One region of the Bacillus sp. LH1 genome, then DNA from elsewhere that is predicted to be linked to it. Evidence: predicted binding sites of a transcription regulator. Region 1 holds the regulator's gene; each other region holds the start of a gene.

Region 1 (10,619 bases):
ACCGAATGCCTAAGGTTTCCTGAGGAAGGCTCGTCCGCTCAGGGTTAGTCAGGACCTAAGCCGAGGCCGACAGGCGTAGGCGATGGACAACAGGTTGATATTCCTGTACCACCTCTTTATCGTTTGAGCAATGGAGGGACGCAGAAGGATAGAAGAAGCGTGCGATTGGTTGTGCACGTCCAAGCAGTTAGGCTGATAAGTAGGCAAATCCGCTTATCGTAAAGGCTGAGCTGTGATGGGGAAGCTCCTTATGGAGCGAAGTCTTTGATTCCCCGCTGCCAAGAAAAGCTTCTAGCGAGATAAAAGGTGCCTGTACCGCAAACCGACACAGGTAGGCGAGGAGAGAATCCTAAGGTGTGCGAGAGAACTCTGGTTAAGGAACTCGGCAAAATGACCCCGTAACTTCGGGAGAAGGGGTGCTTTCTTAACGGAAAGCCGCAGTGAATAGGCCCAAGCGACTGTTTAGCAAAAACACAGCTCTCTGCGAAGCCGTAAGGCGAAGTATAGGGGGTGACACCTGCCCGGTGCTGGAAGGTTAAGGAGAGGGGTTAGCGTAAGCGAAGCTCTGAACTGAAGCCCCAGTAAACGGCGGCCGTAACTATAACGGTCCTAAGGTAGCGAAATTCCTTGTCGGGTAAGTTCCGACCCGCACGAAAGGTGTAACGATTTGGGCACTGTCTCAACCAGAGACTCGGTGAAATTATAGTACCTGTGAAGATGCAGGTTACCCGCGACAGGACGGAAAGACCCCGTGGAGCTTTACTGTAGCCTGATATTGAATTTTGGTACAGTTTGTACAGGATAGGCGGGAGCCATTGAAACCGGAGCGCTAGCTTCGGTGGAGGCGCTGGTGGGATACCGCCCTGACTGTATTGAAATTCTAACCTACGGGTCTTATCGACCCGGGAGACAGTGTCAGGTGGGCAGTTTGACTGGGGCGGTCGCCTCCTAAAGTGTAACGGAGGCGCCCAAAGGTTCCCTCAGAATGGTTGGAAATCATTCGTAGAGTGCAAAGGCATAAGGGAGCTTGACTGCGAGACCTACAAGTCGAGCAGGGACGAAAGTCGGGCTTAGTGATCCGGTGGTTCCGCATGGAAGGGCCATCGCTCAACGGATAAAAGCTACCCCGGGGATAACAGGCTTATCTCCCCCAAGAGTCCACATCGACGGGGAGGTTTGGCACCTCGATGTCGGCTCATCGCATCCTGGGGCTGTAGTCGGTCCCAAGGGTTGGGCTGTTCGCCCATTAAAGCGGTACGCGAGCTGGGTTCAGAACGTCGTGAGACAGTTCGGTCCCTATCCGTCGTGGGCGTAGGAAATTTGAGAGGAGCTGTCCTTAGTACGAGAGGACCGGGATGGACGCACCGCTGGTGTACCAGTTGTTCTGCCAAGGGCATAGCTGGGTAGCTATGTGCGGAAGGGATAAGTGCTGAAAGCATCTAAGCATGAAGCCCCCCTCAAGATGAGATTTCCCATAGCGTAAGCTAGTAAGATCCCTGAAAGATGATCAGGTTGATAGGTTCGAGGTGGAAGCATGGTGACATGTGGAGCTGACGAATACTAATAGATCGAGGACTTAACCATATAATATGTAGCAAATGTTATCTAGTTTTGAAGGAATATGCCTTCATAGTTTGGTGATGATGGCAGAGAGGTCACACCCGTTCCCATACCGAACACGGAAGTTAAGCTCTCTAGCGCCGATGGTAGTTGGGACCTTGTCCCTGTGAGAGTAGGACGTCGCCAAGCAACTAAACACGAGTCAAATGACTCGTGTTTTTTCGTGTTTTCTTTTATAATCCATAGTAATTAAAAAAATATGCTTAAATAATTACTATTTTGATTAAATGCAGGGGAATGTGGCTAGGATAGTGAATAAGCAAAAGAGTTGCAAATTTTATTAATACGTATATAATTAAAGTCAAAGATAGTCAAAGTCAATAAAGGTGGCGGATAAATGAGAAATATATCTGATATCATTGAGCAATATCTAAAGCAAGTTATTGACTTAAGTAATAATAATGTGATTGAAATCAAAAGAAATGAGATTGCGGATCGATTCGAGTGCGTACCATCTCAAATCAATTATGTAATCAATACCCGTTTTACATTAGAAAGAGGATTTGTAGTAGAAAGTAAACGTGGTGGAGGAGGTTACATTCGCATTATAAAAGTCAAACTGCATGATGATATAGACATTATTGATCAAATGCTTCATATGATTGATCATAGCGTTGCACAAGGGAATGCAGAGAGTATGATTATACGTTTATTAGAAGAGGGAATCATAACAGGCCGTGAAGCAAAATTAATGTTAAGTGTACTAGATCGTTCTGTATTATCAATGGATATTCCTTCTCGAGATGAACTTAGGGCTCGAATATTATGCGCAATGTTAAGAACACTGAAATATAAATAAATACAGCTTTTGTAAAAGAATGATAATTAAGATAGGGCAGTTAAATATTGTAGAAGTTTTGAAAAAGAGCATGTACTTTTATCTGAGTGGATTAAGGAAAGAGGACAATCTAGTAATGTATGAAAAGTATCATGAGGTAGATCGTTCCTGTTGTAAAGGTGGGGATATTGATGACTTGTCAAAACTGTAATATAAGACCAGCAACTTTACATTATACAAAAGTAATCAACGAGAAGAAGGCGGAAGTTCATCTTTGTGAGCAATGTGCGGAGCAAAGTGGCTATACGTCTTTCTTTCAATCATCACAGTCTAACTTTTCATTTCATGATGTATTTGCTGGTTTATTACACGGTGAATCAACAATGTTTGGAGAAGGAAAAAACGGGTTTTCAAATACAAATACAGTAAGATGTCCAGATTGTAAGATGACATATGAACATTTTACAAAAGTGGGACGCTTTGGTTGTGCTTCTTGTTACGATACATTTAAAGGACACTTAAACCCATTGTTAAAGCGACTTCATGGTGGACATACAGAACATTGTGGAAAAATTCCGGAACGAATGGAAGGAAATATCCACTTAAAGAAAGAATTAGATGAACTAAAACTTATTCTGAAACAATATGTACAGAATGAGGAGTTTGAGAAAGCTGCTGAGGTAAGAGATGAAATTCGAGGGCTTGAAACTCAGCTTAGTGAGCATAGAGAGGGGGAGTAGTTCTATGTCACTGGACAAAATTATGAATGAAGCGATTAGTCCATGGATGAAGGGGGATGGCCCTGATTCTGATATTGTTTTAAGTAGTCGAATTCGTTTGGCTCGTAATTTTAAGCAATATCAATTTTCTACTATGCAAAACGAAGAGGAAGCTCAAAAGGTTCAAGAATTATTTAAAAAGAAATTTATAAATAAAGCGGTAGAGCCCTTTGGGAAGTTTGGACTATTAAAAATGAATGAACTAACTCCTCTTCAAAGGAGAGTTTTAGTCGAAAAGCATTTAATTAGTCCAAATCTAGCAGGGACCGAATATGGAGCATGTCTGTTATCAGAAAGCGAACACATTAGTGTGATGCTTAATGAGGAAGACCACATTAGGATTCAGTGCCTATTTCCAGGACTACAGTTATCAAAGGCTCTTCAAAGCGCCAATCAAATAGATAATTGGATTGAGAAAGAGGTTGAATATGCTTTTGATGAATCACTTGGATATATTACGAGTTGTCCTACTAACGTTGGTACAGGATTAAGAGCTTCTGTAATGATTCATTTACCAGGGCTGGTTTTAACAAAAAGAATTAGCCGTATTATACAAGTAATTCAAAAATTAGGTTTAGTAGTAAGAGGAATATACGGTGAAGGTAGCGAAGCGTTAGGTAATATATTTCAAGTATCAAATCAAATGACGTTAGGGAAATCCGAAGAAGATATTATTGCAGATTTAAAGAGTGTCATGCAGCAAATTATACAACAAGAAAAATTGGCCAGAGAATTAATTGTACAAAATTCGAGCATTGAGCTTGAAGATAAGGTTTATCGTTCTTACGGTATACTAGCAAACAGTCGTTTAATTCAATCTGCAGAAGCGGCAACTTGCTTATCGGATGTACGACTCGGTATTGATCTAGGATATATAAAAGGTATATCGAGAAATATTTTGACTGAGCTAATGGTTCTTACGCAACCTGGTATTTTACAACAATATGCAGGAGGACCTTTAGGACCAGAAGAAAGAGATTATCGAAGAGCAACCTTAATCCGTGAGCGATTACGTATTGAAAAAAACTAAGCGCAAGTAGGAGGCGATTTCTATGATGTTTGGAAGATTTACAGAAAGAGCACAGAAAGTATTAGCTTTATCTCAAGAGGAAGCAATTCGCATTGGGCATAATAACATTGGAACAGAACATATTTTACTTGGGCTTGTACGCGAAGGTGAAGGAATTGCAGCAAAAGCGTTAATTGCTCTTGGATTGAGCCCGGAGAAAGTGCAAAAAGAGGTAGAAGCGTTAATTGGACGTGGAACAGAAGCTTCTCAAACTGTACATTATACACCTCGTGCTAAAAAAGTTATTGAATTGTCTATGGATGAAGCGCGTAAGCTAGGACATTCTTACGTTGGAACAGAACATATTTTACTTGGCTTAATCCGTGAAGGTGAAGGTGTAGCGGCACGTGTATTAAATAATTTAGGTGTAAGCCTCAACAAAGCAAGACAACAAGTGTTACAACTTCTTGGAAGTAACGAAGCAAGTTCAGGTCACCAAGGTGGTTCATCGACAAATGCAAATACACCGACACTAGACAGTTTAGCGCGCGACTTAACAGTTGTTGCACGTGAGAATCGTTTGGATCCTGTTATTGGACGTAGTAAAGAAATTCAACGTGTAATTGAAGTGTTAAGCCGTAGAACAAAAAACAATCCAGTGTTAATTGGAGAGCCTGGTGTAGGTAAAACAGCAATTGCTGAAGGGTTAGCACAGCAAATCGTAAATAATGAAGTTCCTGAAACGTTAAGAGATAAGCGTGTTATGACACTAGATATGGGGACAGTGGTAGCTGGGACGAAATATCGTGGTGAGTTTGAAGATCGTTTAAAGAAAGTAATGGATGAAATACGTCAAGCAGGGAATATTATTCTATTTATTGATGAACTTCATACATTAATCGGTGCAGGTGGAGCAGAAGGTGCAATCGATGCATCGAATATTTTAAAACCATCTTTAGCACGCGGAGAATTACAATGTATTGGTGCGACAACTTTAGATGAGTATCGTAAATATATTGAAAAGGATGCAGCTTTAGAGAGACGTTTCCAGCCAATTCATGTTGATGAGCCGAGTCTAGAAGAATCAACTCAAATCTTGAAAGGGTTACGCGATCGTTATGAGGCGCATCACCGTGTGTCTATTACAGATGATGCAATTGATGCAGCTGTAAAACTTTCTGATCGTTATATTACGGATCGTTTCTTACCGGATAAAGCAATTGATTTAATTGATGAAGCTGCTTCAAAAGTTCGCTTGCGTTCTTATACAACACCACCAAACTTAAAAGAGCTTGAAGTGAAGCTTGAGGAAATTCGAAAAGAAAAAGATGCGGCTGTACAAAGTCAAGAGTTTGAAAAGGCTGCTTCCTTACGTGATATGGAACAACGCTTACGTGAGAAATTGGAAGATACAAAACGTCAGTGGAAAGAGCAACAAGGAAAAGAAAATTCAGAGGTTACGGTAGAAGATATTGCAAATGTCGTTTCTACATGGACACGTATCCCTGTTTCTAAACTTGCACAAACAGAGACTGATAAATTATTAAACTTAGAATCCATTCTTCATGATCGTGTCATCGGTCAGGATGAAGCTGTAGTGGCTGTAGCGAAAGCTGTTCGTCGTGCAAGAGCAGGATTGAAAGATCCGAAACGTCCAATTGGTTCATTTATTTTCTTAGGGCCAACAGGTGTAGGTAAAACAGAATTAGCAAGAGCATTGGCAGAATCTATGTTCGGTGATGAGGATGCAATGATTCGCATTGATATGTCTGAGTATATGGAGAAACATTCAACTTCTCGCTTAGTTGGTTCTCCTCCAGGATATGTTGGGTATGAAGAAGGCGGACAATTAACAGAGAAGGTTCGTCGTAAGCCTTATTCAGTTGTCCTATTAGATGAAGTAGAGAAGGCACATCCTGATGTATTTAATATTCTACTACAGGTATTGGAAGATGGTCGTTTAACTGATTCTAAAGGACGTACAGTTGATTTCCGTAATACGATTGTTATTATGACGTCTAACGTTGGTGCTGAGGCGTTAAAACGTAACAAACATCTTGGATTTAACGTACAAGATGAAAGCCGTGATTATTCGGATATGAAAGGTAAAGTAATGGATGAGCTGAAAAAGGCATTTCGTCCAGAATTCTTAAACCGTATTGATGAAATTATCGTATTCCATATGCTTGAGAAAAAACATATTCAAGAAATTGTGACTCTTATGGTAAATCAGTTAGTGAATCGCTTAAAAGAACAAGAAATTGAATTGCACTTAACAGAAGGAGCGATTGCAGCTATTGCTGATAAAGGGTTTGATCGTGAATATGGTGCTCGTCCACTACGTAGAGCAATTCAGAAGCATGTAGAAGATAGACTATCGGAAGAACTTTTAAAAGGTGCTATTGAGAAAGGTCAAAAAGTTATCTTTGATGTAGAAGGGGAAACATTTGTCATTCATAGTGCTGAAAAGGTAAAATAAGTATAGACAAACTAAGAGGGCTACGAGATAGCCCTCTTTCTTGTACGAGAAGGTCAAATGTTTATAGATGAAAGCGAAGTGAAATATAAAAAGATATGGCTAAAAAGAAAACAAAATTCACATGTCAAGAGTGTGGTTATCAATCACCAAAATATATGGGTAAATGTCCAGGGTGTGGTCAATGGAATTCGCTTGTTGAAGAGATGGAACCCGTTGTATCATCCAGACGCCTAAATTATGCAAATGCAATTCAAACAGAAGTAACAAAACCAAGACGTCTTACAGAAGTAGAAACAAAGTCTGAGGCACGTATTGAAACAAAATTTCAAGAGTTTAACCGTGTACTAGGTGGCGGAATTGTAGATGGATCTTTAGTACTTATTGGTGGGGACCCTGGGATTGGAAAATCAACGTTATTATTACAGATTTCCTCGCAATTAGCAGATGCTTCATATGATGTATTGTATATATCAGGTGAGGAGTCAGCAAAGCAGATTAAACTTCGTGCAGATCGTTTACATGTAAATGGTAGTAATCTATTTGTTGTATCAGAGACAGATTTACAGCGTATTGCAGCACATATTGAAGAGATGAATCCTGCTTTTGTTGTTATTGATTCTATTCAAACGATACATTTACCTGAGGTGACATCAGCTCCTGGTAGTGTGGCGCAAGTACGTGAATGTACAGCAGAATTAATGAAACTTGCAAAAACAAAGGGAATCCCAATTTTCATCGTAGGACATGTGACAAAAGAAGGTGCAATTGCGGGACCGCGTATGCTAGAACATATGGTCGATGCAGTTCTTTACTTTGAAGGAGATCGACACCATACATATCGTATTTTACGAGCTGTAAAGAATCGTTTTGGTTCTACGAATGAAATGGGTATCTTTGAAATGAAAGAACTTGGCCTTGCAGAAGTCTTAAATCCTTCTGAAATTTTCCTTGAGGAAAGACCAGTTGGAGTTGCAGGTTCAACAGTAGTTGCCTCAATGGAAGGAACAAGACCAGTTTTAGTAGAAATACAGGCATTAATTTCCCCTACTAGTTTTGGAAATCCTCGAAGAATGGCGACAGGAATTGATCATAATCGTGTCTCGCTTATTATGGCGGTACTAGAGAAAAGAACAGGTTTACTATTACAAAATCAAGATGCGTATTTAAAAGTAGCTGGTGGTTTGAAATTAGACGAACCGGCAATTGATTTAGCTGTCGCCTTAAGTATAGCTTCAAGTTTTAGAGATAAATCTACGGCACCAACTGATGCGGTAATAGGAGAAGTTGGATTAACTGGAGAAATAAGAAGAGTATCAAGAATTGAACAACGTGTACAAGAAGCAGCTAAATTAGGATTTCAACGTGCTATCATTCCTAGAAAAAATTTAGGGGGATGGACAATTCCAGAGGGGATTGAGGTTGTAGGTGTTTCTAATTTGGGAGAAGCGCTTCGTTTGACATTAGGAGGCTAGGCTATGGAAGAAAATAAGCAACGTGTCAAAAGTATGATTAACATTTTACAGCTCGTGGCCCCAGGAACACCACTGCGCGAAGGGATAGATAATGTACTTCGCGCACAAACGGGGGGACTAATTGTTCTTGGGTATAATGAGCAGATTAAAAGCATTGTTGATGGTGGTTTTCATATTAATTGCGCATTCTCTCCTGCTAGTTTATATGAATTAGCAAAAATGGATGGAGCACTTATTTTAAATGAAACTGGAAGTAAAATTTTAATTGCAAACGCACAGTTAGTTCCAGATTCATCTATTGATTCTATTGAAACAGGTATGCGTCACCGAACAGCAGAGCGTGTAGCAAAGCAGACGGGCAGCCTTGTTGTGGCCATTTCACAAAGACGTAATGTAATTACGCTATATCAAGGGAACTTACGTTATACATTAAAAGATATAGGTGTCATTTTAACGAAGGCAAATCAAGCAATTCAAACGCTAGAAAAATATAAGGCTGTATGGAATGACGGCATTACGAATTTGGGTATTCTAGAATTTGAAGAGGTCGTTACAATGTCCGAGGTGGTTCACGTTTTACATAGTGTTGAAATGGTGCTGCGTATTAAAAATGAAATATTGAGCTATATTCATGAGTTAGGAACAGAAGGTAGGTTAATTCGTTTACAGCTTACAGAATTACTAGCTGATTTAGAGGCAGAGGCAGCATTGTTAATTAAAGATTATCACCAGGAGAAAACACAAGACCATCATCAAATCTTGAAAAAGTTACAAGATCTTGCAAATACACAACTTTTAGAGGATAGTGATTTAGTTAAATTGCTTGGCTATCCAGGACAAACAAGTTTAGAAGAAAGTGTGACACCTAGAGGGTACCGAATCACAAGCAAGATTTCTCGTGTTCCGCCACTTATTATCGAGAATTTAATTAATCGATTTAAAACATTGCAAGGTGTTTGCCGAGCAACTATTAATGAATTGGATGATGTGGAAGGAATTGGAGAAGTGAGAGCGAAGAAAATACGAGAAGGTCTAAAAAGAATTCAAGAGCATCTCTATATGAGTAGACACAATTAAGAATATTACATTGATTCTATAATATAACGACACTAGAACATTTTTGGTATATGATATGATATATTGGTAAATAAAACTATTTACAAAAAAACACGTCCGCTTTTGCATTCGGCGTTTTGATTAGCGAAACAATGGTTAATAATGAGTAGGAGGTGGTTGGATGTTAAAACGGATTGTACAGCTCTTCTTTTTAGTGATCGGGGGAGCGTTAGGGATTTACTTAATCCCAAAAATTATTAATGTATTAGATATCGGTGCGGTTCCTTTGTTGGAAGGATCGTATGTTCGTGCAATTATTGGTGCAATTATTTTATTTTTAACAACATTTTGGCTTGTAGATTATATTGTTCAACTTATTAAGCATATTGAAGAGGCTCTGGTAAAGGCGCCTGTAGCAGATGTTTTATTTGGTACATTAGGATTAATCTCTGGTCTTATTGTTGCATATTTAATTTTGATACCAATTCGTGAATTTACAATTCCAGTTATTAGTACGGTGTTGCAAGTGTTCTTCACCCTTTTACTTGGATATTTAGGATTCCAAGTAGGATTTAAAAAGAGGAATGAATTGCTAGGATTATTTACATTACCCCAACGCGGAGGTAAGAAGAAAAACAATAGTGAGAATGAAGAGGTAGAGGTCGAAGCAGAAAAATCTACGACTCATTGGAAAATTCTCGATACGAGTGTAATTATTGACGGACGTATTGCAGATATTTGCCAAACAAAGTTTTTAGAAGGAACAATTGTCATTCCGCAATTCGTATTAGAAGAGCTTCAGCATATTGCCGATTCTTCAGATGCTTTAAAGCGTAATCGTGGCCGCAGAGGGCTAGACATTTTAAATCGTATTCAAAAGGAGATGCCAATTCCGGTAGAAATTTATGAAGGCGATTTCGATGATATCCAAGAAGTAGATAGCAAGCTTGTAAAGTTGGCAAAAATCACTGGTGGAACTGTAGTAACAAACGATTTCAATTTAAACAAAGTTTCTGAATTACAAGGGGTTACGGTGTTAAACATTAATGATTTAGCTAATGCGATTAAACCAGTCGTACTCCCTGGTGAAGAATTAAGTGTTTATGTTGTGAAAGATGGTAAAGAACAAAATCAAGGTGTTGCATACTTAGATGATGGTACGATGATTGTAGTAGAAGATGGTAGAGAGTATGTGGGTTCACAACTTGACGTACTTGTTACTAGCGTATTACAAACATCGGCTGGTCGTATGATTTTCGCAAAACGTAAATTGCTAGAAAAAGCATTATAAGTAGAGGATTATTAATATGTATACATTAATTATTCCGGCAGCGGGCCAAGGAAAACGAATGGGTGCTGGTAAAAATAAGTTATTTTTACTTATAGATGAAGTACCAATTATTGTGCACACATTGCGTGCTTTTGA
Region 2 (10,619 bases), 460 kb from region 1:
GACGAGTACGGAATCCTTTAATCAATCTATATCACAAGGAGCGAAGAAAAGAGCTCTCGCTATGGATGAAATTATAAAAAGCACAGCAGTGAATTCAAATTTAGATCTCTACATAGCAGTTACACCTGAGCATCACGAAAGGTTTGGATTAAAACCTCTTCGTAAGAAGCTTCAAAAGCAGCTAAGTGATGAGCATCCTACTTTCGATGTTCGTGTCAGTACAGATAAAAAAATCTTTATGTTACTCGAAAAACTCGAAAGAAAAATTAAGGAAAAAGAAGTATCTAAAGATGAAATTAATAAACAATTAAAATTCATTGGTAAAAAAATGGAGTCTAACACTTAACGCTTTTTAAAAGAAAAGGAAGGATTGCAATGTCTAGTAAAGATAAAAACTTAACCCCTGTACAACAGGAGTATAAAAAATTCGAACAAGAACGCGAACCGAAAAGACCTGTCTTAAAAAATTGTATAAAAGCCTTTTTCGTCGGTGGTTTTATTTGCTTCATCGGACAACTCATTTCTACTTTTTATATCACATATTTTGATTTCACTGAACGCTCAGCAGGCAATCCGACAGTCGCAACTCTTATTTTCATCTCCATGTTACTAACTGGATTTGGTATATACGATCGTTTTGGGCAGTTTGCTGGTGCTGGCACAGCTGTACCTGTTACTGGATTTGGTAACTCTGTTATTGCCGCATGTATTGAGCATCGAACGGAAGGATTTGTCCTTGGCGTTGGCGGCAATATGTTTAAACTAGCTGGTTCTGTTATTTTATTTGGTGTATTTTCCGCTTTCGTCATCGCACTTATTAAAACGATTCTCGTTCAATGGGGAGGGCTATAAATGTTACAAGGACACCGAACGTGGGTATTTGAAAACAAACCAGTCATTATCTCAACAGGGGTTGTCGGTGGACCATTTGAAGCAAAGGGGAACATCCCAGAAGACTTCGATATCCTTCATGAAGATTTATGGCTTGGACAAGATTCCTATGAAAAAGCACATAAAATTTTATTCGAAGAAGCTTGTAGCCGCGCTACTGAAAAAGCAGAACTTCGTAAAGACGATATTCAATTCGTACTCGCAGGAGATTTAATTAATCAAATCACTCCAACAAGCTTTGCTTGCCGCACACTGGGCACTCCTTATCTCGGATTATTCGGGGCTTGCTCTACTTCTATGGAAGGTTTAGCACTTGGAGCAAGTATCGTAAATGCAAAAGGTGCAAAATATTTATTAACTGGAGCTTCAAGCCATAATACTGCTGTAGAAAAACAATTCCGCTACCCTACTGAATACGGTGGACAAAAGCCGCCTACTGCACAGTGGACAGTAACCGGAGCAGGAGCCGCTATTTTAAGCGATACTGGCCATGGTCCAAGAGTAACATCTGCAACGATTGGGCGAGTTGTTGATATGGGATTAACGGATCCGTTTAATATGGGAGGTGCAATGGCTCCAGCTGCAGTTGATACAATTGAAGCCCATTTACGTGAACGCCAAATTGATGCCTCTTACTACGATTTAATCGTAACAGGCGATCTCGGACATGTAGGACGCGAAATTGCTTATGACTTACTACATAAACACGGAACGAAAGTAACGAGCGAACAATTTCAAGATTGCGGAATTATCATTTATAGAGAAGGACAACCTGTCATAGCTGGTGCTAGTGGGCCTGGATGTTCCGCAACAGTCGTGTACGGTCATTTATTAAACCGAATGAAAAGAGGAGAGTTCAAAAAAATACTTGTCGTTGCGACAGGCGCTTTACTATCTCCACTTACATTCCAACAAGAAGAAACGATTCCGTGTATCGCTCATGCCGTTTCGATTGAATTTGGAGGTGCAACGCAATGATTTTTTTCTGGGCTTTCGTCATTGGCGGACTCATATGTGTAATCGGCCAACTTATGTTTGATGTCGGCAAACTAACACCCGCTCATACAATGGCAACACTCGTTGTTGCTGGAGCTATATTAGATGGATTTAATTTGTATGAGCCATTAATTGATTTCGCTGGAGCCGGGGCAACTGTACCTATTACAAGCTTTGGTAATGCCCTCGTTCATGGCGCAATGGAAGAAGCTGCAAAACATGGCATCGTTGGCGTTATTACCGGCATGTTTAAAGTAACGAGCGCCGGTGTATCAGCAGCTATTATTTTCGGCTTCATTGGAGCATTATTATTCAAACCGAAAGGATAAGAGGTGTTTATATGACTGTTATCTCTAGCGTAAAAACTTGCCTTGCTAGTGTAAGAGGAGCTCAAGCAAGCTTAAGTTCCCTTTCGCTAAACTCTACAGACGATGAAGCAAAACGCGTATTTCATGAATGTATGTTAGAAATGGACAGTGTCATCGCTGATTTACAGGATAGAGTTTCAGTATTAGAACGTGAAGAACCTCAATATAAAGGGTTTTAAGTAGACTGGAGGAAATGACTATGTCTCACCTACCGGAATGGACACTTGTCATCCTTCGCTCTGTATTCATATTAATTATTTTATTCACTATTACAAAGTGCTTAGGAAAAAGGCAAATCTCTCAACTTTCCTTTTTTGAATACATAGCGGGAATGACAATCGGTGACATCGCTGCCCAAGTATCTACAGGGCTTGATTCAAAATTTTTCCACGGCGTCTTTGCAATACTTATTTTCGCCTCGGTACCTTTTTTTGTTGGCATTCTTTCCTTAAAAAACAAAGCCGCTAGAGATTTCTTTGAAGGAAAATCGACAGTGCTAATAAAAGACGGAAAAGTACTTGAGGATAACTTAAAGAAAGAGAAATATACAAGTGATGAGTTACTTGAACTTCTTAGAGGAAATGGTGCATTCAGTATAGCGGAAGTCGAATTTGCGGTCTTAGAACCGAGTGGAGAATTAAATGTACTATTAAAGAAAGATTCTCAGCCACTTACAGCAAAAGATCTCGGTTTAAAAGTGCCAAATGAAAAAGAACCACAAACTGTTATTATGGATGGAAATGTACTAGATGAACCTCTTTCAGCAAGCGGACATAACCGCGCTTGGCTACATTCAGAATTAGAAAAAATCGGTGTTGTTATTGAAAATGTCTTCCTTGGTCAAGTGGATTCATACGGACAACTTACTATCGACATTTACAATGACAAACTCCAAATGCCTTCTCCTCAAAACAAACCTTTATTATTAGCATCTTTAAAAAAATGTCATGCTGATCTTGAACTATTTTCCCTAGAAACAAAGTCGAAGTCAGCAAGCGAAATGTATAGTAAAAACGCGAAACAAATCGAAAAGATTTTAAATAAAGTAACCTATCTTTTAAAAGACTAATTATCGAAAGAACGCTTCAGTTAAAAGGCGTTCTTTTCTTTTTTCTCCAGTTTTCGTAACGTTTAAATTTATGTAATTCGGTTATGATGTTGAAGATACATAAGCAGGGAATTTCGAAAACATAGCGAATATTTCATGGTACAACTACATATTTTTTTGATTTAAAGTGGTTTCGTTTGACCTTTATTGACCATAATTGTATTATAAGACTAAGAAAGCTTTATAAGGAGGAAATAACAGATGAATTTAATTCCTACAGTAATTGAACAAACAAATCGTGGAGAACGCGCTTACGATATTTACTCTCGACTATTAAAAGACCGCATCATTATGCTTGGTAGTGCAATTGATGACAACGTAGCTAACTCAATCGTTTCCCAGCTTTTATTCTTGGAATCTCAAGATCCAGAAAAAGATATTCACATCTACATCAACAGCCCTGGTGGTTCTATCACAGCGGGTATGGCAATCTATGATACAATGCAGTTTATTAAACCACAAGTATCAACAATCTGTATCGGTATGGCTGCATCTATGGGTGCATTCTTACTTGCAGCAGGTGAAAAAGGAAAACGTTACGCACTTCCAAACAGTGAAGTAATGATTCACCAACCACTTGGTGGAGCACAAGGTCAAGCGACTGAAATCGAAATCGCTGCAAAACGTATCCTATTCTTACGTGAAAAACTAAACCAAATTCTTGCTGACCGCACTGGTCAACCACTTGAAGTACTACAACGCGACACAGACCGCGACAACTTCATGACAGCAGAAAAAGCTTTAGAATACGGTTTAATCGATAAGATCTTTACAAATCGTTAATACTTAAAAGCGGAAGCGGCTCGTTCAGAATCACAGGGCGATGGAGCACCTGATTCCGAGGCGCTTTTTGCCTCGAATGAAGGGGCGAAGCGACCGGAGATTCTAGCCGCTGGAGCTGGATACATAAAAAAGCGCCCTATTACAGGGTGCTTTTTTATTATCATGCACCTCCTTCTGGATACCCACCCTGGTATTCACCTAAATATATCAACGATTTTTCAATTATATCGAACAAAACTTAAATTATATCAACGATTTTTTTAATATATCAACGGTTCGACACAACATATCGATTTACCGACAATCTCCGACAAGGACAAACCAGCTAAATACCCCTCCCCGCTAATCCGCACAAACAACAAAACAAAAAAGCTATCGCATATACGCGATAGCTTCTTATTGTACATATGCAGCTAATGCTTCTAAAGCCTCTTCTGCATCTGAACCTTCTGTTGTAATTGTTATCATGCTTCCAGTTCCAATTGCTAAGCTCATAATCCCCATTATGCTCTTTGCATTTACTGTCTTTCCATCTTTCTCGATGAAGATATCTGCATGAAAGCGATTTGCCTCTTGTACAAACAACGCAGCCGGACGTGCTTGTAAACCGTTTTTTAATGAAACCTGAACTCGTTTTTGAACCACAGCTCCATTTCCCCTTTAACCTCTTATTTTTTTACTAACGTTTCCCCCGCGCGTAATTTCTCTGCGATTTCATCGATTTTACGCAAACGATGATTAATACCCGACTTACTAATCTTCCCCCCGGATACCATCTCACCTAACTCTTTCAATGTTACATCTTGATAATCTCTTCGTAATTGTGCAATCTCCTGTAATTTATCCGGCAAAATATCAAGACCAACTGTCTCATCAATATAACGAATATTTTCAATCTGTCTTAGTGCTGCACCAATTGTTTTATTTAAATTAGCTGTTTCGCAGTTCACTAAACGATTTACAGAATTACGCATATCACGTACGATTCGAATATCTTCAAATCTTAAAAGTGCATTATGAGCACCTATAATATTTAAAAACTCTGTAATTTTTTCTGCTTCTTTCAAATACGTAATGTACCCTTTTCTTCTTTCCAACGTCTTACTATTTAAATCAAATCCGTTCATCAGTTCACATATAGCATCATTATGTTCCTTATATAACGAAAAGATTTCTAAATGATAAGATGATGTTTCTGGGTTATTTACTGAACCACCTGCTAAAAATGCGCCACGTAAGTACGATCGTTTACAACATTTCTTCTCAATCAATTCTTGTGATATATTTCGAATAAATGAAAAGTCATCTCGAACGATATGAAGATCAGCTAATATTTCGCGAGACTTCTCAACAAGCCGCACAATATATACATTATTTTTCTTCAAGCGCATTTTTTTACGGACAAGCAATTCTACCGTCACGTCATATCCTTTTTTCAAAAGCGTATAAATCCTTCTTGCAATTGCCGCATTTTCCGTTTGAATATCGATAGATAGACGACGGTTTGAAAAAGAAAGCGACCCGTTCATTCGAAGTAACGCTGATAATTCTGCTTTCTCACAGCATTCCTTCATCTCAAGATTCGTCAACTCTTTCTTTGTTTCTGATGCAAATGACACAGTCAACACCTCCTTATACGATTATTATGGAACAAAATTCTTGTCCTATATGAATGAGGAGCGCTACCTCAAACGAGGCAACGCATATTTATAACAATGAATATAAAATGGACGCTAACTTTAACGTATCATGCCTTACAACATGATCATCATACTTCGCTAATCCCTCTTGAATAACATCAATATTATTTTCAACAAAACGTTCTTCATCCACTACAACTGGTGTAGACATTTCTTCCTCATATGACTTGCGTAATTCACAAGGAATCTCACGGTTATTTACAATTGCAGTATTGATAAATGGTTGCCCTAAATGATCGTGTAACGCCTGCACATGATCAAAAGCAGTATATCCCATCGTTTCACCCGCTTGTGTCATAACGTTACATACATATACCTTCTTCGCCTTTGCAGCAAGAACAGCGTCTCCAATTTTGTTAACAACTAAATTGGGCAATATACTCGTATACAAACTTCCAGGACCGAAAACAAGTAAATCAGCTCGTTTAATCTCAGCCAACGTTTCATGCAATGGCTCTACATCTTCTGGAGTTAAAAAGACACGATTAATCTTCTTTCCGTAATAAGGAATCTTTGATTCACCTGTTACAATTTCCCCATCTTCAAGTTCCGCATGAAGTACCGCACTTTGATTCGCTGCTGGTAATACACGTCCTCTGACATTTAATACTTTACTTGTTTCTGTAATTGCATGGAAAAAGTCTCCTGTAATCGAGGTCATACCTGCCAACAATAGATTTCCTAACGCATGACCTTTCAGTCCGTCTCCTGTTGTGAAACGGTGCTGAAATAAAGCTTCCACCAGTGGCTCTACATCCGATAACGCAACAAGTACGTTACGGATGTCACCTGGAGGTGGAATTTCTAGCTCATCACGTAATCTACCCGAACTGCCACCATCATCAGCAATTGTAACAACTGCTGTAATATCAACAGGATATTGCTTTAATCCCCTTAATAAAACAGAGAGTCCAGTTCCGCCTCCCATGATGACAATTTTAGGCTTTCTCTCTTTTTTCATCCCTTAATGGCCCTTTCTCTTCTCCACATCACGATGAGATACATGAACACTATACTCTGGTTTCAAATGTTTCCCAAGGTATTCTGTAAGCGTAACAGAACGATGCTGTCCACCTGTACATCCAATTGCAATTACAAGTTGACTTTTGCCTTCTCTTTTATAATGAGGCAGCATGAAAGTAATCAGATCCGTCAACTTCTCTAAAAACTTATGTGTCTCATTAAATTTCAGTACATACGAAGAAACTTCTTCATCTAGTCCTGTTAATGGCTTCATATGTGGAATGTAATATGGATTTGGTAAAAAACGAACATCAAATACTAAATCTGCATCAATTGGAATACCGTACTTAAATCCAAATGACATAACATTTACACGAAATGCTTGCTCAGTTTCTGTTGAGAACAAGTGAACAATTTTTTCACGTAATTCTTTCGGTTTTAAATCCGATGTATCAAGCACAATATTCGCTCGTGCCTTCATATCTGTTAATAAATTACGCTCTGCTTCGATTCCCTTTAACGGCAAACCAGTTGGTGCAAGTGGATGCGAACGTCTCGTTTCTTTATAACGAGTTACAAGCGTACTATCTTTCGCATCTAAAAATAAAATATGAGGAATAATCCATGTACGTTCTGATAAATCATCAAGTGCTCCCCATAAATGTTCGAAAAACTCGCGGCCACGTAAATCAATACCAAGTGCCACTTTATTCATTTTCCCTTTTGAATCCGCCATAAGCTCAATAAACTTTGGCAATAACATCGGTGGTAAATTATCCACACAAAAATATCCTAAATCTTCAAAACTTTGTAAAGCTACTGTTTTTCCGGCTCCAGACATCCCTGTAATAATTACCATTTTTATATCATTATTCTCTGTCATTGTATCCTCTCCTTGACGGTTTAACTCGGATCTAATCGATATGAAAGCAACTCAAAATCTGGGGTATATACAAATGTACCGTAGATTATGCCATTTCCTTTAATTAAATAATCAATAATGTGATAATCTCCTGGCGCCATTGCTAAATCATCAATTTTATCAAATGTATGCCAACCAATGATGCCTTCTTCGCTCTCTAGTTTGTTTTCTCCTGCAAAATCTGTCGCTAAAAAGGAGAACATCATCCATTCAGAAACAACTTTATCACCTTCTTGGATGACAAAGGTGAAGACCCCCTTTAACGCTGGGTTTTTCAAATAAATACCTGTTTCTTCACGATACTCGCGAACAACGGAATCTCTTACAGTCTCACCACGCTCCATTTTCCCGCCTGGTGCAACCCACCAATTTCGGCGAGGTTTTTGGAGTAAGAGTACTTCATTATCTCTAATTAACACACAGTTTGTCACTCTTTGCATGTTTCTTCACCTCAGCTACTTGCAGTAAAATTTCTCACTGCATACTTCTTTCATTATACTATCAAAAACAGTTTGCTACAACGAAGGAGCCAGTCCTCTTTCGCTAAGCATATGCTACTCAGCAATTTTAAAAAAGCTTTCTATAACAAGCAATGTAAATGCTTATACTTTGAATGAATAGCATGAAAAATCCCCTTAACGATTTTTATCGCCAAGGGGATTAAAGCCCTTATTTCTTACCGAAATAAGTAACAATCGCAAATCCTAAAATAAAGGTAATGATTGAACTTATAATTGAAAATCCACCAGTCGGAATCCCAGGGAATACAATTACAATCGAACCGATTACAAGTCCAATAATTGCCGCAAATGTCATACTTTTATAACGATCTAATAAAAAACTAATGCCTTTACTACTTACAACAAATCCAACCATAACACCAGCACCGATAACCACGATTAAAGGTAAGTTAAGTGTAGTTAAAGCGTTAATTGCTGTTGGATACACACCAATAATTAATAAAATAAAAGATCCACTAATTCCAGGAAGCAGCATGGCCATACTAGCCATCCATCCTGCGAAAAATAAACCAATTGCATTTAAAATTGTTAACGTCGTAATTGGATCTGCTGCCTTATCTGGTTTAAAGAAAGCTGTAATCGCAACAAGAATTGCTGCAACTATTAATAAAACGATGTGCTTACCTTTAAACGACGACTTTGCATCAGCTTCCCTCATTAACATCGGTAATATACTAATAATTAAACCGAGGAAGAAAAATTGAGTCGGTTCATAATGATTTGCAAGTAAATATTTAATAACGTGACTTAACGTTAAAAATGCCGCTGCCACACCAGCTGCAAGTGGAATTAAAAATCCTAAATGTTTTTTCCATTCACGACTAAAGAATCCACTAATTGCCGCAAGCAATTGTTCATAAATCCCTAACACAACAGCGATTGTACCGCCGCTCACACCAGGAATTAAATCACTAACGCCCATACAAAATCCACGATATATATTACGCCATTCCATACTGAATAAATTCCTCATTTCTTATAGTGATTTTTTCCGTAAAGTCCAGTATATCAATAAGAAAGCTTATAATCCTTATATTTTTTGACAAAACTTTGACATTTTCACACAAAAAAAGAAGAAAGCTCCTGTCGGTAGCTTTCTTCTCACAAGGTATATTATCCCTTATTTTTCTGATACAGTTTTTAATTCCTCTAATAATTCTTCTACGTAATGTTGTGCACTTTGCGCTGCAATACTACCGTCACCTGTTGCAGTTACAATTTGACGAAGCATTTTTTCACGAACATCACCAGCTGCGAAAATACCAGGAATTTTCGTTTCCATACGCTCGTTCGTTTCAAGGTAACCATTTTCATTTGTAATACCTAGTTCAACAAATGGTTTTGATAAAGGTAACATACCGATGTATACGAATACGCCGTCAGTTTTGACTTCTTTCTCTTCTCCACTATTTACGTCCACAAGTGTTACACTTCCTACTTTACCACTTGCTTCGTTGATTTCTTTTATCGTGTGGTTCCAAATGAAATCTACTTTTTCGTTTTGGAAAGCACGGTCTTGTAAAATTTTCTGTGCACGAAGCGTGTCACGACGGTGAACGATCGTTACTTTTGATGCGAAGCGCGTTAAGAACACACCCTCTTCAACAGCAGAATCTCCGCCGCCAATTACGATAAGTTCTTTTCCTTTAAAGAATGCTCCGTCACATACTGCACAATATGATACACCGCGGCCGCCAAGTTCTGTTTCACCCGGTACACCAATTTTTTTATACTCTGCACCGCTTGCAACGATAATTGCACGTGCTTTATATTCTTTTTTACCAGCAATAATTGTTTTGTATTCCTTACCATCGATGACTTCTTTCACATCACCGTATGCATATTCAGCACCAAATTTCTTCGCATGCTCGAACATTTTATTTGATAAATCTGGTCCTAAAATAGACTCATAACCTGGGTAGTTTTCTACATCTTCCGTGTTTGCCATTTGGCCACCTGGAATACCACGCTCAAGCATTAATGTGCTTAAATTTGCACGAGATGTATATACTGCAGCTGTCATACCAGCTGGTCCTGCACCAATAATAACGACATCATAAATTTTTTCTTCTGACACACTATTCACTCCTATCCATTCCTACACAATTAAGTTACCCTCATTATACTGTTAGCATCATTTTTTTCCCAATGATTTGCTTATCTTATGTGTGCGTACGCTTAACAGCTTGCACATACTTTCGGACAGTCGCTACAGATACATTATATACATCTCCAAGCTCCGACTGTGTCATTTTATTTCCTTGTTCGCCGCGTACAATGTATTCAATCGCAGCTGACCAGCCGTACACATTTGTAAATATGTCTCCAGATGTATATAAACGTATGAACGTACAAAACCAAAAGTGT
Region 3 (10,619 bases), 1.1 Mb from region 1:
CAAATTTAAACACTTCTCTGCCATTCATCATAACATACTCGTCTTGATAAAGGTGCTTGCCGCCACTTCCGTCTGCTCCTAATTCAAAAGATAGAACGCCTTTACCTTCTGAAACAGCTCCCATTACGACAGCACCGGCTCCGTCTCCAAATAGTACTGCTGTATTTCGATCGTTCCAGTCTACAATTTTAGATAGTTTATCACTACCAACTACTAATACATTTTTATACGTTCCTGTTTGAATAAATTGCTGCGCTGTAATCATTCCGTACATAAAACCAGCACATGCTGCACTTAAATCCATTGCGGCTGCATGTTTCGCTCCTATTGCTTCTTGAATTACACAAGCAACTGCTGGAAAAGCACGATCTGGTGTTACTGTTGCTACTAAAATAAGATCGATATCCTCTCCGCTAATTCCTGCATCTTCAAGTGCTTTTTTAGAAGCCTCTACGGCCATATATGAAGTATCTATTGTATCATCGGCAATGCGTCTTTCTGCAATTCCCGTTCTCGTACGAATCCATTCATCGGATGTTTCCATTATTTTCTCTAAATCGTGATTTGTGACTACTTTTTCTGGCACATATCTTCCGATCCCTAAAATGCCCACGTTCACATCGCAGCCCTCCGTTTTATATCAATTATTATGACTTGGTACTAATTTTAAAACATAAATGTATTTTTGTCTAGAATATATTTCGCATAAAACAGAAAGCTAACGCATTATTCACGTTATTTTTCATTAAAAGAAACGGAAACATACCTCTCAAATATAAAAAGACTCAAACCGCTTCTATTTACAGTTCGATCCTCTCTTTCATCTAAAAAGATGCTTTTTATTCTTTATCTGCTTTCCTTCTAAACTAGAGAGTTCTCCTCACTACTTTTCCTTTATCCTCTTCATATCTCTGGTTTTCTCCCAGGCAAGAATAAAAAAGGCCCTGACCGCTTCTATCCACGGTTCGGGCCTCTCTTCCATCTTAAAAAGATGCTTTTTATTCTTTTTATTCTTTATCTGCTTTCCCGAGCTCATAGGCCTCGTTCATAACTTTCATTAACAACTCTAACACCGGCTGTGCCTTCTCCATATCAAGTGCAATTCCATTATCATCTAAAATTGCCTTTGCTTCCGGTAAATGCTTCATTGCGATTTGTAAAAACTGCATGCTTTTTTCGTTCATATTATGCTCTTCCTCTCCATTAAAACTTTCACATACAATAGTGTAACACGCGTACTACCCTTCGTATAACTCTTTATATTTTTTCATGTGTGCCAGTTGCTTATTTAAACCGTATTCTAACGGAGTATTTCTTTTTATTGAAATTACCTCGATAGCCTCATCTCTTACTTCGTTATTATTTTTATTTACTTTATCATCCGCGCGTAAAAGATTCATACCTTTTTCCCATAATGACTGTTTACCACTAAGTAAATTGTATATACCAAGATGCGCCCCGTTCGTTCCATTTTCCCATAAGTATTCACATACATCTTCAACGTAAAGTAAATCATTCCCCTTTTCCTCAATCGTACAACGGCACTCTTTTTCACCTAATTCTGATAAAATAAGCTGATGAAACATCATAAAGGACGGTTGCCACGGTCCATATAATGTTGGAACTCGAAATACACTATATTGTAAATTCCCTTTTTTCAATCCTTCTTCTACTTTCAAAAATAGTCGCTTATTTTCGGATTCATCTGTACTGCCTACTTCAATAGAAGAAATTAAATTTAACTTCACTTTTTGTTCTTCACACATTCTTATAATTCGCTTTAAATATTGTAATATGACTCTTTCATTCCGAAATCCACTTTGCTGATTTGGCTCATATAAGCAAAAGTAAACAGTATCGAATCTCTCTTCCTCAACCGATCTCCATCCCTCTTCATCTCTTATCGAATAATACGTAAATAATGCATTTCGCCCAATTAATAATAACTTCTCTTCATTAATTTTCGTCATACTATCGAATTCATCAAAATCAAGACCATATACTTCCACTTCTTCTGCAATCATTTTATTTACAAGGTGATAACCTACAAACGTAAGTGCACCTACAATTAGCACGCGTTCCATACCACCAACCCTTTCCCTCTGAAACAAATAGCTCCTCATTTATGTATATGGGAGCTTCATAATTCTTCTTCATATTTTTTAAAGAAATCGGTCGTTTGCCTAACCATTTTATATTTCACATCTTGCAGATGGAACAAGACAGAAGTATCACATTGATTTAGTTGCCTCATTTTCTCATATCTACGCAACTGCTGTTTTCTTCCTCTTTTTTCTTGTGTTGATACGAAAATTTTAACAGGTACACAAGATGGAAGAAGCGTAAATGATTTCTTATTTATTTTTGATTCTAATTCTTCTTCTTTGGCATCATACGCCAAACTTAATTCCTTCACGAGTCTCTTGTAAAAAAACTTATGCTCTTTCTCAAACTCCACATATTCTGGTAAATCTAAACACGGATTTAACATAATGACAGAGCGTATACACTCAGGGTATTTGTTCATCATTTCGAGTGCTACAAGTGCTCCCATACCATCTGCCATAATGTGCATTTTCGCATTCAATGTCTCTTTTCTCAACACAACGTCATATAAACGTTTCGCTAGACGAACAGATTGGTCGTTTCCCCAATGTCTTCCGTATAAATTAGAAGAAAAGACTGTGTAGCCTTGCTCAATAAGGCCATGTAAAAAATAAGATCTACCCGCATGCTGTGTCCATAAACTTGTACCATTCTCAATAAAGTAGTTATAATCACCGAGGAGCATAACAGAAAATCCATTTGGCTTCTCCGGTAAATAAATGACACATGGTTCTTTTTCTAAGTAAAAAAAACGTTCCGTAATACTCATTTTTCCCCCGCCTTATTTTCTAAACATATAAAACCACTCTTTTATAATGTATGAACGGAATGCAAATTTGCGTTGAAAAATCTACAAATATTTTTCTATATTCTTTTTTCAATTGTGTTACAATAAGGACAGATTGAACGAATAGAGGTGTAAAATATGCGTTTCATTTGGGCATTAATTTGGTCGTTCTTACTTGTACATATGATGAGCTATGTAATCGGCTCTATGACTGGCGGTACATACGACTTTAACCAAGCGTCTATTTTCTCAGTTGTTCTTGCTGTGTTAGTACTAGCAATTTCAGCTGCAATTCCAAACGAGCCAGTAGAACAACACTAAAAAAAGAGTCCGGATTTTATCCGAACTCTTTTTTATTTTTATTTCACATGAACGACTAACTCGTTATTTTCTACATCAACAACTACGTGACTATTATCAGTAATTGTTCCTGCAATTAATTCTCGTGCTAATTTCGTTTCCACTTGACGCTGTACGTATCGTTTTAATGGACGAGCTCCGTACATTGGGTCGAAACCTGCTTCCACAACAAATTCTTTTGCTGCATCTGTTAATTCTACTGTAATGTGACGGTCAGCTAGACGACCTTGTAGTTCTTTTACAATTTTATCAACAATGCCTTTAATTTCATTCGTTGTAAGAGGTTTGAATAAAATAATTTCATCCACACGGTTTAAAAATTCAGGGCGGAAATGTCCTCTTAATTGCCCCATTACAAGGTCTCTTGATTCCTCTTTAATGGAACCATCTTCTTCTAATCCATCTAGTAAATGAGCAGATCCAATATTTGAAGTCATAATAATAACTGTATTTTTAAAGTCCACTGTACGGCCCTGTGAATCTGTAATGCGTCCATCATCTAACATTTGTAATAAAATGTTGAATACTTCTGGATGTGCTTTTTCAATTTCATCTAATAAAACAACGGAATATGGTTTACGTCTTACCGCTTCTGTTAATTGACCGCCTTCTTCATATCCTACATATCCAGGAGGTGCACCAATTAAGCGAGACACGGCGTGTTTTTCCATATACTCAGACATGTCAATGCGAATCATTTGCTCTTCACTATCGAATAAAGACTGGGCTAACGTTTTTGCAAGTTCTGTTTTACCAACACCTGTTGGTCCTAAGAAGATGAAAGAACCAATCGGGCGGTTCGGATCTTTAATACCAGCGCGAGCACGAAGAACTGCGTCTGACACTAAGCTTACTGCTTCCTCTTGTCCGATGACACGCTCTGATAAGATTTGCTCTAAGCGTAATAATTTCTCGCGTTCACCTTCCACGAGTTTCGCAACAGGAATACCAGTCCAGCGTGAAACAATATCTGCAATTTCTTCTTCACTTACTTCCTCACGTAATAAACGATTTTCTTGTTTATTATGCGCGCCCATTTCTTCCGCTTCTTTTAACTCTTTTTCAATTGCGGGAATTTTCCCGTGACGAAGTTCCGCTGCTTTATTTAAATCGTAATTGCCTTCTGCTTCTTCTAATTCACGACGCAAACGTTCTAAATGTTCACGTAAGTCACGAACTTTGTGAATGTCTTCTTTTTCTTTCTCCCATTTCGCTCTCATGCCACTTGCAACTTCTTTTAAATCCGATAATTCACGTTGCAATGTTTTTAGACGCTCTTGGCTACCACGATCCGTTTCTTTCCCAAGAGCCGCTTCTTCAATTTCCAGCTGCATAATGCGGCGCGTTACTTCATCTAATTCTGTTGGCATAGAATCAATTTCTGTACGAATTGTTGCACACGCTTCATCAACAAGGTCAATTGCTTTATCAGGTAAGAAGCGATCTGAAATATATCGATCTGATAAAACTGACGCTGCTACAATCGCACGGTCATGAATATTTACACCGTGATAAATTTCAAAGCGTTCTTTTAATCCACGTAAAATGGAAATTGTATCTTCAACAGTTGGTTCTTCTGCTAATACTTGTTGGAAACGTCTTTCTAGCGCTGGATCTTTCTCAATATATTTGCGATATTCATCGAGCGTCGTCGCCCCGATACAATGCAGTTCACCGCGCGCAAGCATCGGTTTTAACATATTTCCTGCATCCATGGCTCCCTCTGTTTTACCAGCTCCAACTATTGTATGAAGTTCATCAATGAATAATAAAATGCGTCCTTCACTCTTTTTAATTTCATTTAATACAGCTTGCAGACGCTCTTCGAACTCACCACGGAATTTCGCACCAGCTACGAGTGCACTCATATCTAACGCAAAAATCGTTCTATCTTTCAATCCTTCAGGTACATCCTTTTTCACGATACGCTGTGCTAGCCCTTCAACGATTGCTGTTTTACCAACACCTGGCTCCCCAATTAAAACAGGATTGTTTTTCGTTTTACGTGAAAGAATACGGATTACACGTCGTATTTCACTATCACGGCCGATTACAGGATCAATTTTCCCTGCTCTCACTTCCGCCACTAAATCACGACCATATTTTTCTAACGCTTCATAAGTTGCTTCTGGATTTTGGCTCGTCACTCTTTGATTCCCCCGAACTGTCATTAAAGACTGTAATAAGTTATCTTTCGTAATATGCAATCTTGTAAATAATTGATTTATATCGCCTTTTTCTTCAGAAAAAGCAAGCAATACATGTTCTACTGAAATGTAATCATCCTGCAGTTTTTCTGCTTCTTTTCCTGCTCTTACAAGAAGTTGTTGCAGAGCGCTCGTTACATACAATTTCCCAACTTCTGCACCGCTCCCCGTTACAGAAGGTTTCTTTTTAATTAAACTTTCAGCACCTTGCTTTAATGCTTCTATATCAACATTCATTTTTTGAAATATACGTACTGCTAATCCATCTTGCTCTTCTAATAATGCAAGTAATAGATGAACAGTATCCACCTCTTGGTGATGATGAGATACCGCTAAAGATTGGGCACTCATAATCGCCTCTTGTGTTTTTGTTGTCATTTGATTTAAGTCCATCTTTACAGCCCTCCAAAAGTTTGACTTTCTTTGACCTTTGATTTGATTATACGCCAACTGACTTTTTTATACAATAATTTTGCCTATGTATTTTCAAACTTATTATTTGAAAAAGAAAAAGAGAGCATTCATTATACTGCTAAAAAATACGGTAAATGAAATTACAATGTGTAACGACAAAAAAGCCGCAATAATGATTGCGGCTTCTGTTACGGTTTTCTTTTATATGTCCACTGGCGGTTATGATTCGTGTTATCCGGAAACTTTTCACCGGCAGTTAATTTCACCATTTGCGGATCTTTCACCATACTTCCCGTTTCACCAATTTCTACGTAAATGCCATCATTCGGCGCTTTTTGTCCAGAACGAAACCTGCGATTTTGTCCCATCTTCATTCTCCTTCCATGACGTCTTGCCTCATTAGTATATCCATTTTAAAAGAAAGCTTTTCTGTCATGTTTAGGAAACAGTACTACATCTCATTCTTGTACATATATATGAATGACACAAGCGTAAGCAGGGATTTCTTTCCTACCTGTAGAAAAAAAAAAGAAACCAACCTACTCTAGGCTAGTTTCAAAGGAGAGTCAAACATATACGAGAAGATTACATGTTCATTATATGCCTCATCACACGAGCAATGTAACCCTTTTCACAATTTGTACATAATGAAAGAAACATTGTTTGAACTTTCTAAAAAGATATTGACTTTTCTTAATTTCCAACGATAAATAGTAGACACCACAGCACTTTGAGACGTAAGATGGATATATAGTGAAATTTCCATCTATGGTGATTTCACCGAGTCTAACCTCTTATTTCTGCATATTAAAAACGGAAATACAGATAGATACAAAAAAATTATTATAAGAGGTGAAATTATGAACAAACAACATTTAATCGCATTAGACTTAGACGGCACTTTATTAACAGACAACAAAATAATTTCCACTCGAACGAAACATACAATTGCAAAAGCAAAGGAACAGGGACATATTGTTGTTATTTCAACAGGACGTCCATTCCGTGCTAGTTATGATTACTATAAAGAACTTGATCTTAACACACCTATCGTAAACTTTAACGGCGCTTACGTACATCATCCTCTTGATTCAAACTGGGGAACACATCACTCTCCTCTTGAGCTAGCAACAGCGCAAGAAATTGTCCGAGCTTGCTTTGATTTTGGCGTAAAAAATATATACGCGGAAGTAATGGACGATGTGTATGTTCGTGAAATTGATGAAGATAAAAAACATATTTTCGAATTCGGCTCTCCTAAGATTTTTACGGGAGACTTATTAAATATTTTAAACGATCATCCAACTTGCTTATTAATTGACGCACATGACGAGCATTCTACTGCAATTCGTCAACATTTAACCGATATGCATGCGGAAGTAATCGACCATAGAAAATGGGGCGCACCTTGGCCGATTATTGAAATTGTGAAAAGCGGATTAAATAAAGCAGTTGGATTACAAAAAATTTCTAGTCATTACAACATTCCACAAGAGCGCATTATCGCTTTCGGTGATGAAGATAATGATTTTGAAATGATTGAATTTGCTGGTCACGGCATCGCAATGGGAAATGCCATCCCTGAATTAAAATCACTCGCAAACCATACGACGTTAACGAACGAAGAAGATGGTATTGCTTTATATTTAGAAGAGGTTCTTGGGTTGTAATCTAAAAATTCCCTACTTATAGTTTCCTGCCAAATGTCCATACTATAAGTAGACGCATGAGACATCGCGTCGATTGTTTTCAGCTAAATAAAGGGGGTTTTTCGAATGGGTAAAAAGAACAAATCAAAACGTTTTATCCAACAAGGAGCCGATGCTGTTATGAAGCATGATGCAAGATTCCCGTACAGAGGTACATTAGCTGAGGCAGAAAAAGCAAGAAGTAACTCTTCTTTTGGAGGGGTTTAAATGGGGAACTTACTATTCCAACAAGCTAGAGATGCTGTTGAAAATGCCGTATCTTGTTCAAGCGGTACTGAGCAACAAGATCTCGTGTATAGAGCAAAAAATGCTTTGCAATCCGCTTACGCAAACTCTTCAACTGCTGAAAAAGTTCAGCTCCGTGAAATGCAAGAGCAATTGCAAAACATTACGAATTTACATTAAAAAAGAGGACCAACTTTGGTCCTCTTTAATCTTTCCGAAACAATCCGAACACCCCAACTGTTTGCAGTATATTTGTAAATGCACCTGGGTCCACTTGTTTAATAATCCTCTCTAATTCGTATAACTCATAACGAGTAATAACCATCATTAACATTTCTTTATTTTCATTCGTATAAGCACCTGTTGCTGGTATCGTTGTAATCCCTCTTACTAATCGCGAGTGAATCGCCTTTCTTACATCTGCCCCATTCTTCGTAACAATTAATGCTGTAATCTTTACATGACGAGTATGAATTGCATCAATAATTCTCGTTGATACATATAAAGTCACTAGCGTATATAACGCTTTTTCCCATCCATATACATAGCCAGCAGCGATAATGATAATTGCATTAAAAAAGAAAAAGTATGTACCGACAGGCTTATCTTTTATTTTTGATAAAATCATGGCGATAATATCTAATCCACCTGTAGAAGCACCCCACTTTAAAGCAATCCCTACTCCAATTGCCGAAATAATCCCGCCAAAAATCGCATTTAATATGATATCATTCGAAACCGCTCTAACAGGGATGATTTCTAGAAACAGAGTCATAAATATAACACAAAGAAAACTAAAAAAGGTGAAGGCCTTTCCAACCTTTTTCCACGCTAAAATAACGACAGGAATATTAAATAAGCTAAACAATACTCCCGTAGATATGTGAATCGATAAAAAATCACCTAATATTTGTGATAATAATTGAGACAATCCAGCAAAGCCGCTCGCATACACTTTTGCTGGCGTTAAAAATAAATTCATCCCAATCGCGTTTAATAAACCTGCGATGATTACAACGATTAACTTCTTTATAAGTTCAGTATAATTCAACTTCAAATCCATTTCGAATCCACCTTTACCCTTCATAAATGCACCGCTATACATAGTCTTTACGAAAAAGGAAATGATAAACGTACAACGTTTAGAAATGGAGTTGATACATATGCCACATACGAGTGATAACGACAAAAAAGCACGCGATAATAACGCAAAACGCACACAAAAAAATGAGCAAGAGCAAAAAAATATTCAGCAAGGTAAACGTGCATACTCTAAAAAGACCGATCACCTTTGATTCCATCGTACATCAACAATTATGTTGATGTACTTTTTTACATTTTAAAGGAAAAAACATTAAAAATTCACTTCATGTTCACTTCTATATTCTACAATAGCGATAACATATTCGGATGAGGTGTTGGCATGAGAGGGAAACATATTTTCATTATTACTGCACTAATAAGTATATTGATGCTATCTGCTTGCGGACAAAAGAATGGCTCAGCTACAGTCGCTACAGCAACAGACTCCACCATTACAAAGGATAACTTCGAAAAACAATTGAAAGATCGTTACGGAAAAGACATGCTATACGAAATGATGGCACAAGACGTCATCACAAAAAAATATAAAGTACCTGATGAAGAGGTAAATAAAGAAGTAGAAAAAGTAAAAAAACAATATGGAGATCAATTCAAAAAAGTATTAGAAAATTATGGTTTAAAAGATGAAGAGGATTTCAAAAATCAAATTAAGTTCAAACTTGCTATGAATGAAGCGATTAAGAAAAGCATTACAGAAAAAGATGTAAAAGACCACTATAAGCCAGAAATTAAAGCGAGTCACATTTTAGTAAGTGACGAAAATGAAGCGAAAGAAATAAAGAGTAAACTAGATGCTGGTGCTTCATTTGAAGAATTAGCAAAACAAGAATCACAAGATCTGCTATCAAAAGATAAAGGTGGAGACCTTGGATACTTCAATTCAGGTACAATGGCTCCTGAATTCGAAACCGCTGCCTACAAACTAAATGTTGGACAAATTAGCAATCCCGTAAAATCATCAAACGGTTATCACGTTATTAAATTAACTGATAAAAAAGATTTAAAACCTTACGATGAGGTAAAAAACTCTATTCGCAAAAACTTAGAGGAAGAACGTACTGCTGATCCTGTATTCAGCAAAAAATTGTTACAAGAGGAATTAAAAAAGGCAAATATTAAAATAAATGATAGTGATTTGAAAGATACGTTTACTCTTACGCGTGAGCAGGAGAATTAAAAGGAAGCACGACCTTATTTAAAAATAAGATCGTGCTTTTTAATCTTCCATCACTATTTCTAATTTTTTCTTTATTTTATAATGCTAATGAAAAAATGAATTATTTAAAATAAAAAATGCATCCCGAAACATTAACGATTTATTTCCAAACTTGACAAACTGGATTCCTTTGTTAAATATATGTCCTTTACAAATAGTACAGATTTATTTACATTCCCTTATTTTTCATTTCATCCTTTTAATCTAGTAAAATTATAACGCTTATTTAATATATCATTAATTATTTCTTGATCTTTTGTTACTAAAATTGTACAAAATTCATTACAAGTTATTAAGACAGTTTCCTCATCATTTTTTAATAATATACCTGTTCCACATTCGGAAGTATAGAGTACTTTCTTTGAAGATAAATCTGTATATTTTTCTTCTTCCACTAATAGTTCACACTGAACATTTCCCCTTATCCTCAAAAACTTTTCGAAAACTAGTATATTTTTAGGATTTCCATCGGTTATATTGGGAACATTTCT

What was found. The regulator CtsR, encoded in region 1, represses protease genes until heat stress. The targets are predictions, from matches to a motif close to ATGGTCAATAAAGGTCAAACA.
Region 2: a site for CtsR is predicted at 3,498-3,518, ahead of clpP (ATP-dependent Clp endopeptidase proteolytic subunit ClpP). Genes of this name have one in related genera too.
Region 3: a site for CtsR is predicted at 5,871-5,891, ahead of clpB (ATP-dependent chaperone ClpB). Genes of this name have one in related genera too.

Annotation. Positions count from the first base shown of each region.
Region 1 is NZ_CM175007.1:90,680-101,298, forward strand. Features, by position in the region: rRNA gene ACX9TM_RS00500 (23S ribosomal RNA) at 1-1,584, shown strand, start outside; rRNA gene rrf (5S ribosomal RNA) at 1,634-1,749, shown strand; gene ctsR (transcriptional regulator CtsR) at 1,958-2,419, shown strand; gene mcsA (protein-arginine kinase activator protein McsA) at 2,590-3,138, shown strand; gene mcsB (protein-arginine kinase McsB) at 3,143-4,207, shown strand; gene clpC (ATP-dependent protease ATP-binding subunit ClpC) at 4,230-6,665, shown strand; gene radA (DNA repair protein RadA) at 6,761-8,137, shown strand; gene disA (DNA integrity scanning diadenylate cyclase DisA) at 8,141-9,214, shown strand; gene ACX9TM_RS00540 (PIN/TRAM domain-containing protein) at 9,375-10,484, shown strand; gene ispD (2-C-methyl-D-erythritol 4-phosphate cytidylyltransferase) at 10,501-10,619, shown strand, end outside.
Region 2 is NZ_CM175007.1:4,998,979-5,009,597, forward strand. Features, by position in the region: gene ACX9TM_RS25940 (YhcN/YlaJ family sporulation lipoprotein) at 1-346, shown strand, start outside; gene spoVAC (stage V sporulation protein AC) at 376-852, shown strand; gene spoVAD (stage V sporulation protein AD) at 853-1,869, shown strand; gene spoVAE (stage V sporulation protein AE) at 1,866-2,216, shown strand; gene ACX9TM_RS25960 (DUF1657 domain-containing protein) at 2,228-2,434, shown strand; gene ACX9TM_RS25965 (DUF421 domain-containing protein) at 2,455-3,324, shown strand; gene clpP (ATP-dependent Clp endopeptidase proteolytic subunit ClpP) at 3,565-4,146, shown strand; gene ACX9TM_RS25975 (HPr family phosphocarrier protein) at 4,543-4,791, opposite strand; gene whiA (DNA-binding protein WhiA) at 4,815-5,765, opposite strand; gene ACX9TM_RS25985 (gluconeogenesis factor YvcK family protein) at 5,854-6,807, opposite strand; gene rapZ (RNase adapter RapZ) at 6,811-7,692, opposite strand; gene ACX9TM_RS25995 (NUDIX hydrolase) at 7,713-8,171, opposite strand; gene ACX9TM_RS26000 (DUF368 domain-containing protein) at 8,401-9,207, opposite strand; gene trxB (thioredoxin-disulfide reductase) at 9,373-10,329, opposite strand; gene ACX9TM_RS26010 (tetratricopeptide repeat protein) at 10,415-10,619, opposite strand, start outside.
Region 3 is NZ_CM175007.1:1,195,203-1,205,821, reverse strand. Features, by position in the region: gene fabH (beta-ketoacyl-ACP synthase III) at 1-619, opposite strand, end outside; gene ACX9TM_RS06335 (ComZ family protein) at 1,008-1,184, opposite strand; gene ACX9TM_RS06330 (NAD-dependent epimerase/dehydratase family protein) at 1,239-2,111, opposite strand; gene ACX9TM_RS06325 (lipase family protein) at 2,141-2,875, opposite strand; gene ACX9TM_RS06320 (YjzD family protein) at 3,032-3,214, shown strand; gene clpB (ATP-dependent chaperone ClpB) at 3,253-5,853, opposite strand; gene ACX9TM_RS06310 (YjzC family protein) at 6,063-6,242, opposite strand; gene ACX9TM_RS06305 (Cof-type HAD-IIB family hydrolase) at 6,735-7,544, shown strand; gene ACX9TM_RS06300 (hypothetical protein) at 7,650-7,790, shown strand; gene ACX9TM_RS06295 (DUF3813 domain-containing protein) at 7,791-7,988, shown strand; gene ACX9TM_RS06290 (YitT family protein) at 8,014-8,871, opposite strand; gene ACX9TM_RS06285 (DUF3941 domain-containing protein) at 8,972-9,103, shown strand; gene prsA (peptidylprolyl isomerase PrsA) at 9,232-10,089, shown strand; gene ACX9TM_RS06275 (hypothetical protein) at 10,320-10,619, opposite strand, start outside.